DNA from 2 places in the Pseudomonas sp. C9-3 genome. Region 2 is predicted to be linked to the other one. Evidence: riboswitches for the same ligand, from Rfam matches in the RefSeq annotation. Region 2 holds a riboswitch; the other holds the start of a gene.
The links. A riboswitch is a leader RNA that binds a small molecule or an ion and turns the genes downstream of it on or off. The one in region 2 is predicted to bind manganese.

Region 1: another riboswitch for manganese. It lies ahead of RS899_RS22410 (sodium:calcium antiporter); the one in region 2 lies ahead of RS899_RS21185 (TMEM165/GDT1 family protein).

The regions. Positions count from the first base shown of each region.
Region 1 is NZ_CP135919.1:4,875,654-4,883,062, reverse strand. It holds gene RS899_RS22435 (cache domain-containing protein) at 1-121, shown strand, start outside; gene RS899_RS22430 (YceH family protein) at 183-854, shown strand; gene RS899_RS22425 (hypothetical protein) at 964-1,266, shown strand; RNA gene ssrA (transfer-messenger RNA) at 1,327-1,684, opposite strand; gene RS899_RS22415 (type 1 glutamine amidotransferase domain-containing protein) at 1,758-2,435, opposite strand; gene RS899_RS22410 (sodium:calcium antiporter) at 2,522-3,535, opposite strand; yybP-ykoY riboswitch at 3,587-3,759, opposite strand; gene RS899_RS22405 (acetyl-CoA carboxylase family protein) at 3,797-7,081, opposite strand; gene RS899_RS22400 (hypothetical protein) at 7,233-7,409, opposite strand, start outside.
Region 2 is NZ_CP135919.1:4,616,837-4,624,245, forward strand. It holds gene RS899_RS21165 (2-hydroxyacid dehydrogenase) at 1-125, shown strand, start outside; gene RS899_RS21170 (DUF1835 domain-containing protein) at 122-886, shown strand; gene RS899_RS21175 (class I SAM-dependent methyltransferase) at 939-1,940, shown strand; gene RS899_RS21180 (amino acid permease) at 2,061-3,518, shown strand; yybP-ykoY riboswitch at 3,563-3,769, shown strand; gene RS899_RS21185 (TMEM165/GDT1 family protein) at 3,775-4,356, shown strand; gene RS899_RS21190 (ketosteroid isomerase-related protein) at 4,457-4,900, shown strand; gene RS899_RS21195 (NAD-dependent epimerase/dehydratase family protein) at 5,048-6,031, opposite strand; gene RS899_RS21200 (M48 family metallopeptidase) at 6,124-6,942, opposite strand; gene RS899_RS21205 (methyl-accepting chemotaxis protein) at 7,372-7,409, shown strand, end outside.

The DNA.
Region 1 (7,409 bases), 260 kb from region 2:
CCTCGCCCGGCGCACGCTCGGACGGGACGCGCAGGGGCGCGAACAGGAGCTGGCGGCGTCCTTCTCGCACTGGGCGGTCATCGAGCGCCCGCTGAACCGTCGCCTGGCTGGTGCGGCCTGAGGCTGCCAAACGCCGCGCAATTGGCTAGGCTAGGGCGGTTCCCAACCTGACGGAAACCGCCATGAGCCAGTCGCTCGACACACTGCCCGACTTCGAACCGCTGAGCGCCGTGGATGCTCGCGTACTCGGATGCCTGATCGAAAAGCAGCTCACCACGCCCGAAGCCTACCCGCTCACCCTCAATGCCCTGGTCACTGCCTGCAACCAGAAGACCAGCCGCGACCCGGTGATGAACCTGACTCCCGGCCAGGTCGGTCAATCCCTGCGCCACCTCGAAGGTCGCGAGATGACCCGCCTGGTCATGGGTAGCCGCGCTGACCGCTGGGAGCAGCGTCTGGACAAGGCGCTGGAGCTGGTGAAGCCGCAGGTTATCCTGCTCGGCCTGCTGTTCCTGCGCGGCCCGCAGACCCTCAACGAACTGCTCACCCGCAGCCAGCGCATGCATGACTTCGACGACACCGAGGAAGTCCGCCACCAACTCGAACGCCTCGCCGGCCGCGGCATGGCCATGCAATTGGAACGCCTGGGCGGCCAGCGCGAAGACCGCTATATGCATTTGCTGGGCACCGAGGAAGACCGCGAGGCCGCCATCGCCGCCAGCGGTAGCCGTGCCTCAGGGGAGCGCAGTGATGGCGGCGGTCATGACGAAGGGCGACTGGTTGAACTGGAAGGCCGTATTGCGGCTCTCGAAGAGCGTCTCGCCCTGCTGGAGCTGGGCGTCTCGCGCGACTGATGCAATGCGACGCGCAGGTGGACCCAGGTCAATCTGCGCGACGCTAATTCAGCGTTAAGATTTGCCGCCGATAGTTAAGCTTGACCCTTGCTGCACCCGGAGCTTTCTCATGAGTCAAAAACCCTCCCAAGCCCAGCTGAATGCAGTGCTCAGCCAGCTCACGGAAAGCGACTTCAAATCCATAACCGACCTGAGCGGGCCGCGCGAAGCCAACCTCTTCGCCATTCGTGAACTGTTTCGCCAGGGGTTGATCAAGGGCGTGCTGATTGATGACCCTTTCGGTGCCGAAGACGACGACGGGCCGCTGCTGTGCAATGCCGAACGGTTGAGGTTGCGCAAGCCTTCTGTCCAAACGGTAGGGGAAGAGCATGCCGAGTTGCTAATGCCGCGACTGGGCTTCCTCACACTCTAGGCAAATCGCAGACAAAAAAAAGGCGCTGGGCTTGAGGCTCAGCGCCTTTTTCTTTGGACTTGGTGGAGCCGGGGGGATTTGAACCCCCGTCCGCCAGTTCTCCGCTGTCGGTTCTACATGCTTAGCCATCTCTACTAGGTTAACTCCTCGCGGCCCGAGTGGCAGGGCGCTTGGAGCGAGCTGTATGAGTTTTAGCCGTTACGTCTACAGCGAACTTGGCGGCGATCCTGTTCTATATGACAGACCTAATCTTCGGGTTTACAGGCATCCCCTAGGGTCTGCTAGCGGCACTTAGGCTGCTAGGGCGTAGTTGTCGTCGTTGGCAACTATAAAGTTGTGGCAGCTGATTTACGAGAACTGTCACCTACTCGGCATGCCCCTAGAGTTTTGTTACCGGCGTCGAATCCTAATCGGCCCCAAAACCTGTCAAGGTCGGGATTCATTCTACGGGAAAGCCGCCCCGATAGCCACCGGGGCGGTGTAAAGGCTTGTCAGGCCAGGAATTTCAGGACGGCTTCGGCCACGGCCTCGGACGATGCGGGGTTCTGGCCGGTGATCAGGCCGCGGTCGACCTCCACATGGCTCTGCCAGTCCGGGCCCTTGCTGTAGCGGGCGCCGTTGGCCTTGAGCATGTCCTGGACGAGGAAGGGCACGACGTCGGTGAGGCCGACGGCTTCCTCTTCGCTGTTGGAAAAGCCTGTGACGTGGCGGCCTTGTACCAGCGGTTGGCCGTCCAGCCCACGTGGATGGCGGAACACGGCTGGGGCGTGGCAGACGGCGGAGACGGTCTTGCCGCTGGAGTGGAAGGCTTCGATCAGGGCCACCGAGGCGCGGTCCTCGGCCAGGTCCCAGAGGGGGCCGTGGCCGCCGGGGTAGAAGACGGCATCGAAGTCGTCGGCCTTCACCTCGCTGAGCTTCACGGTGCTGGCCAGCGCAGCCTGGGCTTCGCTGTCCTCGCGGAAGCGCAGGGTGGCCGGGGTCTGCGCGTCTTCCTCGTCGCTCTTGGGGTCCAGCGGTGGCTGGCCGCCCTTGGGCGAGGCCAGCGTCAGGCTGGCGCCGGCATCCTTGAAGACATAGTAGGGCGCGGCGAACTCCTCGAGCCAGAACCCGGTTTTCTTGCCGGTGTTGCCGAGCTGGTCGTGGGAGGTCAGGACTACCAGGATTTTCATGCTCACTCCTTCGGCGTATCGCTAGTCGTGCGGCTGCCGCCGAAGCGGCAGCCCGGACTGTCAGTGTAGGCAATGAGCCGCGCGCGTCAGCGCGACAGGGTGACACCCAGATAGGCGGCATACAGCACGCCATTGAGCAGCAGCACCCAGACCGGCAATCCACTGCTGCGCTGGGCGTTGAGTCGCAGCCAGAACGCGGCGCCCAGCGTGATCAGCACGCCGGTGAGGACCTCGACGCGCGGCTGCCAGGGCGTGAGCAGGATGCCGATGGCGGGCAGCAGGGTGCCCTGGAAAACCATGGCGCCACTGATGTTGCCGAAGGCCAGGGTGTCGCGGCCGCGGCGGACCCAGAGGATGCTGTTGATCTTCTCCGGCAGCTCCGTGGCGATGGGGATGATCAGCAGCGACAGCAGCAGCGCGGAGATGCCTAGCAGGTGCGACAGGCCTTCCACCCCATGGATGAAGCCTTTCGCGCCCAGCACCAGCAGCGCCAGACCCAGCAACAGCTGGAGCAGGATGGTGGCGAGGTTGGTCGGCAGGCCGATGCGCGACAGGTACATGTGGTGGTCGGCTTCGGTGCCGTGGCCGTCGTCCACCAGGCTCCGCGAGGCGCGCAGGGTCAGGGTGATGTAGGCGACGTAGGTGAGTACCAGCAGCACGCTGAGGGCGATGCGCACGGAGCGCAATTCCGCCGGCACGAACATGGCGATGGTGGCGAAGCTGAAGGCGACCAGGAAGAAGTTCAGGTCACGCTGCAGGCCGCTGCGTTCCGGGCGGATGCGCCCGAGCAGGCCGCGGGCGCGCCAGGCGAAGCAGGCCATCAGGCAGGTGGAGAGGGTGGAGAGCATCAGCGGTGCGCCGAGGATGGCGCCGACGCCGACTTCCTCGTTGAGCGTGATGTTGCTGGTGCCGGCGAACAGGGCGAGCAGCGGTATCAGGGTTTCCGGCAGCGCCGTGCCGACGGCGGCGAACAGCGAGCCTGTGACGCCTTCGGAGATACCCAGGCGTTCGCCAAAGTGTTCCAGCGCATTGGTGAAGAGTTCGGCGGCGACCAGGATCACCAGCAGCATGCCGAGCAGTTCGAGGATGAAGGTCAGCATGCGTGCAGCTCCAGACAGGTGGAGCGAAGAATGGGGTGGTGCATCACGGTGAAGCTCCCGGCCGGTGTAGTACCCATGACCACGCATCTCCCCGGCCGTTGCGGAGATCACGTGGTCAAAGGTCTTGCCAGGCAAAGCTGCTGACGACGCCATGGCCTGCGGGCCAAGTGTGTTGACGTCGCCCCCGTTCGCGGAACGGTCGGCTACTCCCCAATGACGCCGCGCATTTTAGCGGATCGGCCGCGCAGCTCAACCCATGGTTTACCAGGTATCGATCAGTGGACGCTTTTTCCCCTGACGCTGCGCCGGACGTGGCGTCGAAGCCAGCCCGCGCAGCAGCCAGCGACGAGTGTCGGCCGGGTCGATGACGTCGTCGATCTCCAGGTAGCTCGCCATGTTCAGCCCCTTGCCGTTGCGGTAGGCCGCGGCGACCAGCTTATCGAACAGCGCCTGGCGCTCCTGCGCATCTTCCACGGCGGCCAGCTCCTTGGCGTAGCCGAGGCGGATCGCGCCTTCCAGGCCCATGGCACCGAATTCGCCGCTGGGCCAGGCCACGGTGAACAGCGCCGCGTGGAAGCTGCCGGCGGCCATGGCTTGCGCGCCGAGGCCGTAGCCCTTGCGCAGCACGACGGTGAAGAAGGGCACCGTAAGGCTGGCGGCGGTAACGAACATGCGCGAGACATGGCGCACGGTGCCGGTCTTTTCCGCCTCCGGGCCGACCATGAAGCCGGGGGTGTCGCACAGCGAGATGATCGGCAGGTCGAAGGCGTCGCACAGCTGCATGAAGCGCGCGGCCTTGTCGCCGGCTTCGGCATCGATGGCGCCGCCCAGGTGCATGGGGTTGTTGGCGATCAGGCCGAAGGGTTTGCCTTCGATGCGCACCAGCGCGGTGATCATGCCGGCGGCGAAGCCACGGCGCAGCTCCAGCACCGAGCCGCTGTCCGCCAATTGTTCGATGACCAGGCGGATGTCGTAGACGCGCAGACGATTCTCCGGCACCGCATGGCGCAGCAGGCGCTGGTCGGCGCACTGCCAGTCGGCGGTGTCGCCCTGGAAGTAGGCAAGGTACTGGCGGGCGATGCGGGTGGCTTCGGCTTCGTCTTCCACCAGCACGTCGATCACGCCGTTGGCGCTCTGCACGTCGCTGGGGCCGACTTCCTCGGGGGCGAACCTGCCCAGGCCGCCACCTTCGATCATGGCCGGGCCGGCCATGCCCAGGCTGGTATCGCGGGTGGCGATGATCACGTCGCAGCAACCGAGCAGCGCGGCGTTGCCGGCGAAGCAGCGACCGGAGACCACGCCCACCAGCGGCACCAGCCCGGAGAGCCGCGCTAGGCCGACGAAGCTCATGTTGTCCAGTCCGGCCACGCCGACGAAGTCGGTATCACCCGGGCGCCCACCGCCACCTTCGGCGTAGAGCACCAGCGGGATGCGCCACTGCTCGGCGAGGTGCAGCATGCGGTCGGTCTTCTTGTGGTTCATCACGCCCTGGGTACCGGCGAACACGGTGTAGTCGTAGGCCAGGACCAGGCAGCGGGCTTTCTCGTCGCCGAACTGCGCGGCGTTGATGCTGCCCAGGCCGCTGACCAGGCCGTCGGCGGGGCTGCTGGTGATCAGTTCCTCGACGCTGCGCCGCCGCCGCTGTGCCGCGATGGCCAATGCGCCGTACTCGATGAAGCTGCCGTCATCCAGCAGGTCGGCGAGGTTTTCGCGAGTCGTGCGCTTGCCGATCCGGTGGCGCTTGGCGACGGCGTCCGGCCGACGTTCGTCGAGGCCGATGGCGTGGCGCTCGAGGACTTCGGCGAGGTCGGTGCGGATGGCGTCCAGGTCAATGGCGGCCTCGCTCTGGTTGTCCTGCGCCTGGATGTCGGCCGGTTCGACGAACAGCAGCGCGTCGCCTTCGCCGAGGCTGTCGCCGGGGGTGGCAGCCAGGCTGTGGACGATGCCGCTGGCGCTGGCCTTCACCTCGAACTCCATCTTCATCGCTTCGACCACTGCAATGGTCTGGCCCTGGGCGACGGCGTCGCCGGGCGCCACGTTCAGGCTGACGAGAACACCTGCACTGGGCGTCGCCAGCGGAACGCAGCCGGTGGGGGATTCGGCGGTGCGCTGGGCTTGCGGCGCAGCGCTGGCGTGGCTGAAGAAGCGGTGCGGGTGGGCGTGGTCCTGCGCACCGAGCAGCGCCGGCAGGTGTTCTTCGATGTAGCGCGTGGTGACCTGGTTGTCCGCCACCGCCGGCTGGCGCAGCAGGTTGAGCAGCAGCGGGATGTTGCTCGCCACGCCTTCCAGGCGGAACTCGCAGAGTGCGCGGTAGGCGCGCTGCACCAGTTGTGGATAACCACCGTTGCCGTGGACGATCAGCTTGGCCAGCAGCGAGTCGTAGCCGGCGCTGTTGCGGTAACCGGCGTAGCCGTAGCCGTCCACGCGCAGGCCGGGGCCGCTGGGTGGTTCGTAGGCGCTGAGGGTGCCGCAGGCCAGATGCGGCGTGCCGTCGCTGGCGAGGCTTTCCAGGTTGATCCGCAGTTGCAGGGCGTAGCCGCGCGGTGCGGGTATTTCGGTCTGGGTCAGGTTCAGGTCAGCGAGGCTGGCGCCGGCGGCGATGCGCAGTTGCGCCTGCACCAGGTCGATGCCGGTCACCGCCTCGGTGACGGTGTGCTCCACCTGCAGGCGCGGGTTGGCTTCCATGAAGACGAAGTCACCGCTGTCTTCGTCCAGCAGGAACTCGAAGGTGCCGAGGCCGCGATAGTTCACCGCCTCGGCCAGGCGTACGGCGGCGGCGAGGATGGCGCCACGCAGGCGTGGGTGGAGGTTGGGGCTGGGGGCGATTTCCAGCAGCTTCTGGTGGCGCCGTTGCAGCGTGCAGTCGCGTTCCCCGAGATGGCTGACGGAGCGGCCATCGCCGACGACTTGCACCTCGATATGGCGGGCGCGCTGGATCAGCCGCTCGACGTAGAGGCGATCATCGCCGAACGCCGCGCGGGCCTCGGCCTGGCAGCGGGCGTAGGCATCGGCGATGTCCTCGGCGCGGCTTACGGCGCGCATGCCGCGTCCACCGCCGCCGGCCAGGGCCTTGATCATCATTCCGGCGCCGGCGGGCAGCTCGCGGAAGAAGCGCTCGGCGTCCTCCTGCGAGGTGGCGCGATTGCTGCCGGCGGCCAGCGCAACACCATGGTCACGAGCCAGGTCGCGGGCGCGGGCCTTGTCACCGAATACATCCAGTACCTCGGCCGCGGGGCCGACGAAGGTCAGACCGGCGGCTTCGCAGCGGCGGGCGAATTCGGCGTTCTCGGAAAGGAAGCCGTAGCCTGGGTGCACGGCGTCGCAGCCGTGCGCCAGGGCGATATCAACGACCTGCTGCTGATCGAGGTAGGCACTGGCGCCACGCCCTTTCAAGGCCGCAGCCTCATCAGCCTGGCGCGTGTGCAGTGAGGCGACGTCGTCTTCGGCGTAGATCGCCAGGCTGTGGATGCCCAGTTCTGCAGCGGCGCGGGCGATACGAATGGCGATCTCGCCACGGTTGGCGATGAGCAGGCGGGACACAGGCATGGCGATTCCGGTTGTGATTCTTGTGGTCGGGAATCGCTACATCTTAGGCGTGTGAGGGGGGCGCGGAATCAACTGCGGGGCTGCGAATGCCAGAGGCTTCGCGAGCCTTATGAACGGCGACCGGCTGGATAGCCGGTCGCCATGCCGGGCATCACCCGTTGGCTCCGCCATCGCCGCTGTTTTTCTTCAGCAGCTGCAGCGCTTTTTCGGTGTGCGCGATGCACTCCTTGGTGTTGCCGGCGGCTTGCGCCTTGGCAGCCTGTTCCTGCAGGCGCATGGCCTGTTCCTGGGCCTGTGTGTTGTTGGTGGTGGTTTTCACCGCGTCATC
Region 2 (7,409 bases):
GCTTCATCCTTACCCCGCACAGCGCCTGGGGCAGCCGCGAGGCCCGGCAGCGCATCGTCGGCCAGTTGAGCGAAAACGCCGCCGGCTTCTTTGCCGGCGAGCCGCGCCGGGTGGTGGCGCCATGAGCCTGCACCTGGTTTGCGGCGACGGCGCCGCCGATGCCCTGCGCCGCGCGGTCGAAGCAGGCGTGCTGACCGAGAAAAAAATCCGTGTGATGCCGGACGACCTGGCCGTCGGCCCGCTGAGTGACGTCGACACCCCGCCCTGCCAGCAACGCGCCGCGTTCTGGCACGAACTGGGCGGCGAGGCCCTGCAGGACAGGGAAATCGCCCTCGAACTGGCCACCGAAGTGAACTGGCTGCGCAGCCCCGACGTACCCGCCGTCACCCTCTGGCACGGCGACAGCGCCAGCGAGCAATTGCTGCTGCGGCGCGTCTGCGCGCTGCTACCCGCACACGTCACCCTGCGCAGCGTTGGCGCCGGCAGCGGCCAGTGCCGCAGCGAGGACCGCCACGCCATCGCCATGCTCAAACCCGAAGAACTGGCCAACGCCCTGGCCGGCAGTCATGAACTGGAAGCCGCGGAACGCCAGCGCCTGGGCGCGGACTGGCAGCGTGCGCTGCTTGAAAACGCCGAGTTGCGCCTGTGGCTCGATGGCCAGTTGAGCGGCACCGGTTACGCACATATCGACCGCATCCTGCTGGACAGCGCCAGCGAGTCCTGGCGCCCGGTGCAATCGCTGATCGGGCCGACCATGGCCTACGTCGACGGCCTGTTCGTCAGCGACCTGCTGGCCGCCTGGCGCCTGCGCGCACAAGTCGCGGCCGGCGCGCTGGAACTGCGTGGCGAGGACTTCTGGAAGAACGCCGAGGTGCGGCTCGCCTAGGCTCGGCCGCGGCAGCCCTGCTAAACTCGCGCCCTTTTTTCGAGGAGGCCGCATGTCCAACGCCCCCACCAGTGAAGTGCTGCTGCGCCAGATCGAGCGCTTCCAGGGCCGCGTCCTGCTCGCCGGCCTGCCCGCCGACGCCCTGCTTGGCGACCTGCCGCAGGCGCAAGGCTGGAGTTGGCACGCCGGCGAGGCCCGGCAGCTCGAAGCCCGCTACGCCGACCGCTGCCACTTCGGCGCCACACCGCCCGAAGGCCAGTTCGACGCCGCGGTGCTGTTCCTGCCCAAGTCCCGCGAACTGACCGATTACCTGCTGGCCGCGCTGGCCAGTTGCGTGCCGGACGGCGAGCTGTACCTGGTCGGTGAGAAGCGTGCCGGCGTCGAGCGCGCCAGCAAGCAGCTCGGCGAATTCGGCCGCGCCAGCAAGCTCGACAGCGCTCGCCACTGCCAGCTGTGGCACACGCACATCGACGGCGCCCCGGCAGCGCCTGACCTGCATGCCCTCGCGCAACGCTATGAACTGCCGCTGGCGGACGGCCCGCTGCACGTCATTACCCTGCCGGGCGTGTTCAGCCATGGCCGCCTGGATCGCGGCAGCGCCCTGCTGCTGGAGCACCTGGACAAGCTGCCCGTCGGCCACCTGCTGGACTTCGGCTGTGGCGCCGGCGTGCTCGGCGCGACGCTCAAGCGACGTTATCCACAAAGCCGGCTGACCCTGCTGGACGTCGACGCCTTCGCCGTCGAAAGCAGCCGCCTGACCCTGGCTGCCAACGGACTGGAAGGCGACGTGATCGCCGGCGACGGCATCGACGCCGCGCCAAGCGAGTTGGCCGCCATCGTCACCAACCCGCCCTTCCACCAGGGCGTGCACACCAGCTACGCCACCACCGAACACCTGCTGCGCCAGTCGGCGCGCCACCTGGCGCCCGGCGGCGAGCTGCGCCTGGTGGCCAACAGCTTCCTGAAATACCCGCCGCTGATCGAACAGCACCTGGGCCCCTGCCGTACCCTGGCCGAGGCCGACGGCTTCCGACTCTACAGCGCCCGGCGCTGATCCCAGGCTCGCACTACACTCCACCGAGCCTGCCCGGATCGGCGCATCGCCGCTCGCCCTGAAATATCGAGGACACCCGTGAATCGCAGAATCAAAGATGACGTCGAACTGACATTCGCCATGGGGCCCAAAGAGAAGCCGCATCACCTCAAGCGCTCTCTCAAGCCACGCCACCTGAATATGATCGCCATCGGCGGCTCCATCGGCACCGGGTTGTTCGTCGCCTCCGGCAGCACCATCGCCACCGCAGGCCCCGGCGGCGCACTGCTGGCCTATGCGCTGATCGGGCTGATGGTGTTCTTCCTCATGACCAGCCTCGGCGAACTGGCGGCCTACATTCCCGATTCCGGCTCGTTCTGCACCTATGGCAGTCGTTTCATCGACGATGGCTTCGGCTTCGCCATGGGCTGGAACTACTGGTACAACTGGGCGGTGACCATTGCCGCCGAGCTGGTGGCGGCGCAGCTGGTGATGAAGTTCTGGTTCCCGGAAGTCTCCGGCATGTACTGGAGCGCCGGCTTCCTGGGCATCATGTTCATGCTCAACTTCTTCTCGGTGAAGGGTTTCGGCGAGAGCGAGTTCTGGTTCGCGCTGATCAAGGTGGTCGCCGTGGTGGTCTTCATCGGCATCGGCCTGGCGAGCATCATCGGCATCATGCACGGCATCGACAGCCCCGGCTTCAGCAACTTCACCACCGGTGACGCGCCCTTCGTCGGCGGCCTGCAGGCGATGATCGGGGTGGCGATGATCGCCGGGTTCTCGTTCCAGGGCACCGAGCTGATCGGCGTCGCCGCAGGCGAATCGGAGAACCCGCAGAAGTCCATTCCCATCGCCATCCGCCAGGTGTTCTGGCGAATCCTGATGTTCTACATCCTGTCGATCTTCGTCATCGGCATGCTGATTCCCTACACCGATCCGAACCTGCTCAAGACCGACAGCAGCGACATCAGCACCTCGCCCTTCACCCTGCTGTTCGAGCGGGCGGGCCTCGCCGCCGCGGCCGGCGTGATGAACGCGGTGATCCTCTCGGCGATCCTCTCCGCTGGCAACTCGGGCATGTACGCTTCCACCCGGATGCTCTACACCATGGCCACCCAAGGCAAGGCGCCGCGCCTGTTCACCCAGGTGTCCGAGAGCGGTGTGCCGCGCTACGCGCTGTACGCCACCACGCTGATCGGCGCGCTGTGCTTCCTCACCAGCTTCATCGGCGACAAGACCGTCTACACCTGGCTGCTCAACGCGTCGGGCATGTGCGGCTTCATCGTCTGGCTGGGCATCGCCGTGTCGCACTACCGCTTCCGCAAGGGCTTCGTGCTGCAGGGCGGCAACCTCGACGACCTGCCCTACCGCGCCAAGTGGTTCCCCTTCGGCCCGCTGTTCGCCTTCGTCCTCTGCCTGGTCATCACCCTGGGGCAGAACTACCAGGCCTTCGTCGGCGAACACGTGGACTGGGCCGGGCTGGTCGCCACCTACATCACCATCCCGCTGTTCCTCGCCATCTGGCTGGGCTACCGCTTCAAGAACAAGACCCGCTTCATCCGCTACGAAGACATGGACATTCGTCCCACCCGCGAATGATCCGACACGCAGGCTTGCCCAAGTCCTAGGACTTGGGCAGAATGCGCCCCGTCCTAGGGGAGTAGTCTCCCGCGAGCAACCGGCTCGCCCGGTACGCGTCAACACACTTGGTCCGCAGACCATGGCGCGTACGATCCAGGCCTGCAGCGTTCAGGCCCGGGTTTGACAAGACCTATGACACGAGCAACCTGACCCGGGGCGGGCAGGTGGCGCGTGTCATGGTGATTAGTCGACCCGCCCCCTTTAGGAACGCCTGATGGAATCCCTCTTCGTCCCCACCCTGATCGTTGCCCTCGCGGAAATCGGCGACAAGACGCAACTGCTCGCGCTCGTCCTCGCCGCGCGTTTCCGCAAGCCCTGGCCGATCATCGCCGGGATCATCGCCGCCACCCTGGCCAACCACTTCGCCGCCGGCGCTGTCGGCAGCTGGGTCGCCAGCTTCTTCTCCGAAGCCACGCTGAGCTGGGTACTGGCCGTGTCCTTCCTGGCCGTTGCCGGCTGGACTCTGATCCCGGACAAACTGGATGACGACGAAGAAGGTTCGCTGAAGAAATTCGGCCCCTTCCTCACCACCCTGATCGCCTTCTTCCTCGCCGAGATGGGCGACAAGACCCAGGTCGCCACCGTGATGCTGGCCGCGCAGTACCCGCACTTCTGGCTCGTGGTGATCGGTACCACCCTGGGCATGCTGATCGCCAACGTGCCGGTGGTCCTGGCCGGCAACTTCGCCGCCGAGCGCCTGCCACTGAACCTGATCCGCCGCCTGGCTGCCGCAGCCTTCGCCGTCCTCGGCCTGGCCGCCGTGTACCACGCGCTGAAACTGGGCGGCGTGTTCTGACCGACAGCTTTTCGAGGGGAGGCTGGCGCGCCGGCCAATGCCTGTGTATCGCCTGCGATACACAGTGGCGTTTCCGCCTCCTACGACAAAGGATGTCGCCATGCCGGAAAAAGACCTGAAGAAAGTCGCCCGCCATCACATCGACCTGGCCTGGAACAAGGGGCACCTGGCGCTGGTGGAACAACTGCACAGCCCGGACTTCATCTACAAGAGCGCCTTCACCGCCCAGCCGCTGGACAACGCCGGCTACCGAGCGCTGGTAGAGGAAATCCGTGGCGGCATGGATGACCTGGAAGTGGCCGTCGAGGAATGCATTCGCGAGGGCAACAAGGTCTTCACCTGGAGCACGTTGATGGGCTGCATCGTCAGGCCTGTGCTGGGTTACCCGGCCAGCGACCGCATCGTCAGCATCTCGGCCATGGGTTTCTGGGTGTTCAACAGCCAGGACCAGGTGCAGGAGTTGTGCACGCTGTTCGACATGGAGAGCTTCCGCGCACAGATGGGGCTGCCCAACCGGCCGTTTGCCGAGAAGGCGCTGCCCTGACAAAGAAAAAGCCCGGCATCCGCCGGGCTTTTTTCTTCCTCGCTCCCGGTGCTGCTCTTGTAGGAGCGAGCTAGCTCGCGAACAGGAACCGCTCGGTGTTATGCGGTTCGCGAGCAAGCTCGCTCCTACAGGGCCCGAGCCTCGAGCTCAGAGGTAATCGTTGGCGTGGAACCAGGAAATGGCCCGCTCCAGCGTATCCTGCAGCGGCACATGCGACTCGAAGCCCAGCTCTTCGCGCGCCTTGCGGCCGTCGAGGAACTGCCCGCCGGCCATCACCTCGATGGCGGTGTCGTCGAGCAACGGCATCTTGCCGGTCAGGCGATAGCGCCAGCGCCCCAGGGTCGCCAGCGCGCGGGCGCGGTGCAGCGGCATCGGCGTTGGCGCCGGCTTGCCCTGCAACCTGGCGATGGTCGCGGTCAGCTCGGCCATTTCGATGTTGTGCCCGGTGAGCAGGTAGCGCTCCCCTACCCGGCCGCGCTCCAGGGCCTTGAGCAGACCGCGCCCGGCTTCGGAAGCATCGATGACATTTCGTCGCCCCGGCACGTAATGCAGCATCTCGTCGCGGCCGATGGCGGTGATCAGGCGGCCGGTGGTCGGGCCGATGTCCAGCTCGCCCAGCACCATGCCGGGAATCCCGATCACCACCGGCAGCCCGCCGCGAGCCTGTTCACGAGCCTGCTCGTCGAGCGCCCACTTGCACATCACGTAGGCGCTCTTGCCGGTGGGCAGCCCTTCGTAGAACAGCCCTTCGTGCCCCGGCAACCCTTGCGGATGCGAAGGCATGGCGAACGCCGAGCCGACGTAGAGGATGCGCGGCACCTTGGCCTGCAGGCAGGCCGCATAGAAATGGTTGGTCAGGTCCAGCGCACTGGCGACTTCCTCCTGCCAGCGGCGCGGCCGCACCGGGTAGTAGCCGGCGCTGAAGATCACCGCGTCTAGGCCGCTCAGCGCGCGAGCCATGCCCTGGTGATCGAAGAGTTCGGCTACCCGGCACTCAGGCTCCAGGTAGGCCAGGCGCTGGATCTGCGACGAGGGTCGATGGATCAGCACCAGCTGGTGGCCGGCCGCCTTGATCGCGCGTGCGGCGTGGTGGCCCAGGAGCCCGGTGGCTCCGAGTACAGCGATTTTCACGGGTGCTCCCTGTTCACTGGATAAAGCGGCGCAACCTTACGCCGCTCCTGGCCGTTCGAGAGAATCACGAACCCCTGCTGCAAAAACACTGCTCAGCGAGTCTTGGCCTGCTCGTAGAGCGGCATGACCTTCGGGATGGCGGCCTGCAGGTTGGCCATCCGCGTGCTATCCGCAGGGTGAGTGCTGAGGATTTCCGGCGGGGCGTCGCCCCCGGCTTGCCCCATCTTCTGCCACAAGGTGATAGCGGCGTTGGGGTTATAACCGGCTCGCGCCGCCAATTCCAGGCCAATCAGGTCGGCCTCGTTTTCGTTCTGCCGACTGTTGGGCAGGGTCATGCTGTATTCGACGACCTGGTGGGCGAGGTCCACGCTGGTCTGGCCCAGGCCCAGCAACTGGCCGCCCAGGCCGAGGCCGACCTGTTCGGCGTAGGCGCGGGACATGGCCTCGCGGCCGTGCTCGCGCAGGGCGTGGGCGATTTCGTGGCCCATCACCGCGGCGAGTTCGTCGTCGGTCAGCTTCAGCTTATCGATCAGCCCGGTGTAGACGATGATCTTGCCGCCGGGACCGCAGTTGGCGTTGAGCTCGTCGCTCTGGATCACGTTGACTTCCCACTTCCACGACGGCGCATCCGGGCGGAATGCGCCGGTCTGCGGAATCAGCCGGTCGGCAATGGCCTTCACGCGCTTGGCGACGCTGCTGCTGGCATCCAGCTTGCCGGCCTTGGAGGCCTCGCTGAGGGTCTGCTGGTAGGACTGCGCGTACATCTGGTCGACCTGCGCGCTGGACAGCATGCTGAACATGGTCTGTTTGCGCTCGACGCCGACGACGCCGCCGCTGGTGGTGTTCACCTGCTGGCAGGCAGTAAGCATCAGCGCGGCGGCCAGGCCGGCGATACGGAAAACTCTGGGCATGTTGCTCTCCCGAAACAATGCAATCTCCCACGGACAGCGCGCATGGTAGGCCCACCCCCGGTGCCCGGCAACTGCCAGGAAACAGCCGGCGCAGCAGTGACTTACGAAACCGGACCGGCTGATCGGAAGGGACCTGGAGCCATCTGTCGTGACATACGCGGCAGGGGCCATCGCAGGTGCGCGCCGCCACCACGGGTCAACCGTCGGCGGCGCCCTCGTCACCCGTTCAAGTACAGGCCCTGGGCGCTCGGCGCGGCCGAGTAATTTCATTTTGACATCACATGCTAGACCTCCCGGCCAGCGCCGACAATCCTGCGACAGGCGGTGAACAGCCGCGTTACAACCCATTACAACGGCCGCCTAAGGAATTTCCCCGGTCCTGCCGATACAGATAGACACGCAGGCTTCTGGCGCATTCCGGGTACCCGTATGAAATTCAAGTCGATCCAGTTTTCCGTGGTGGCGCT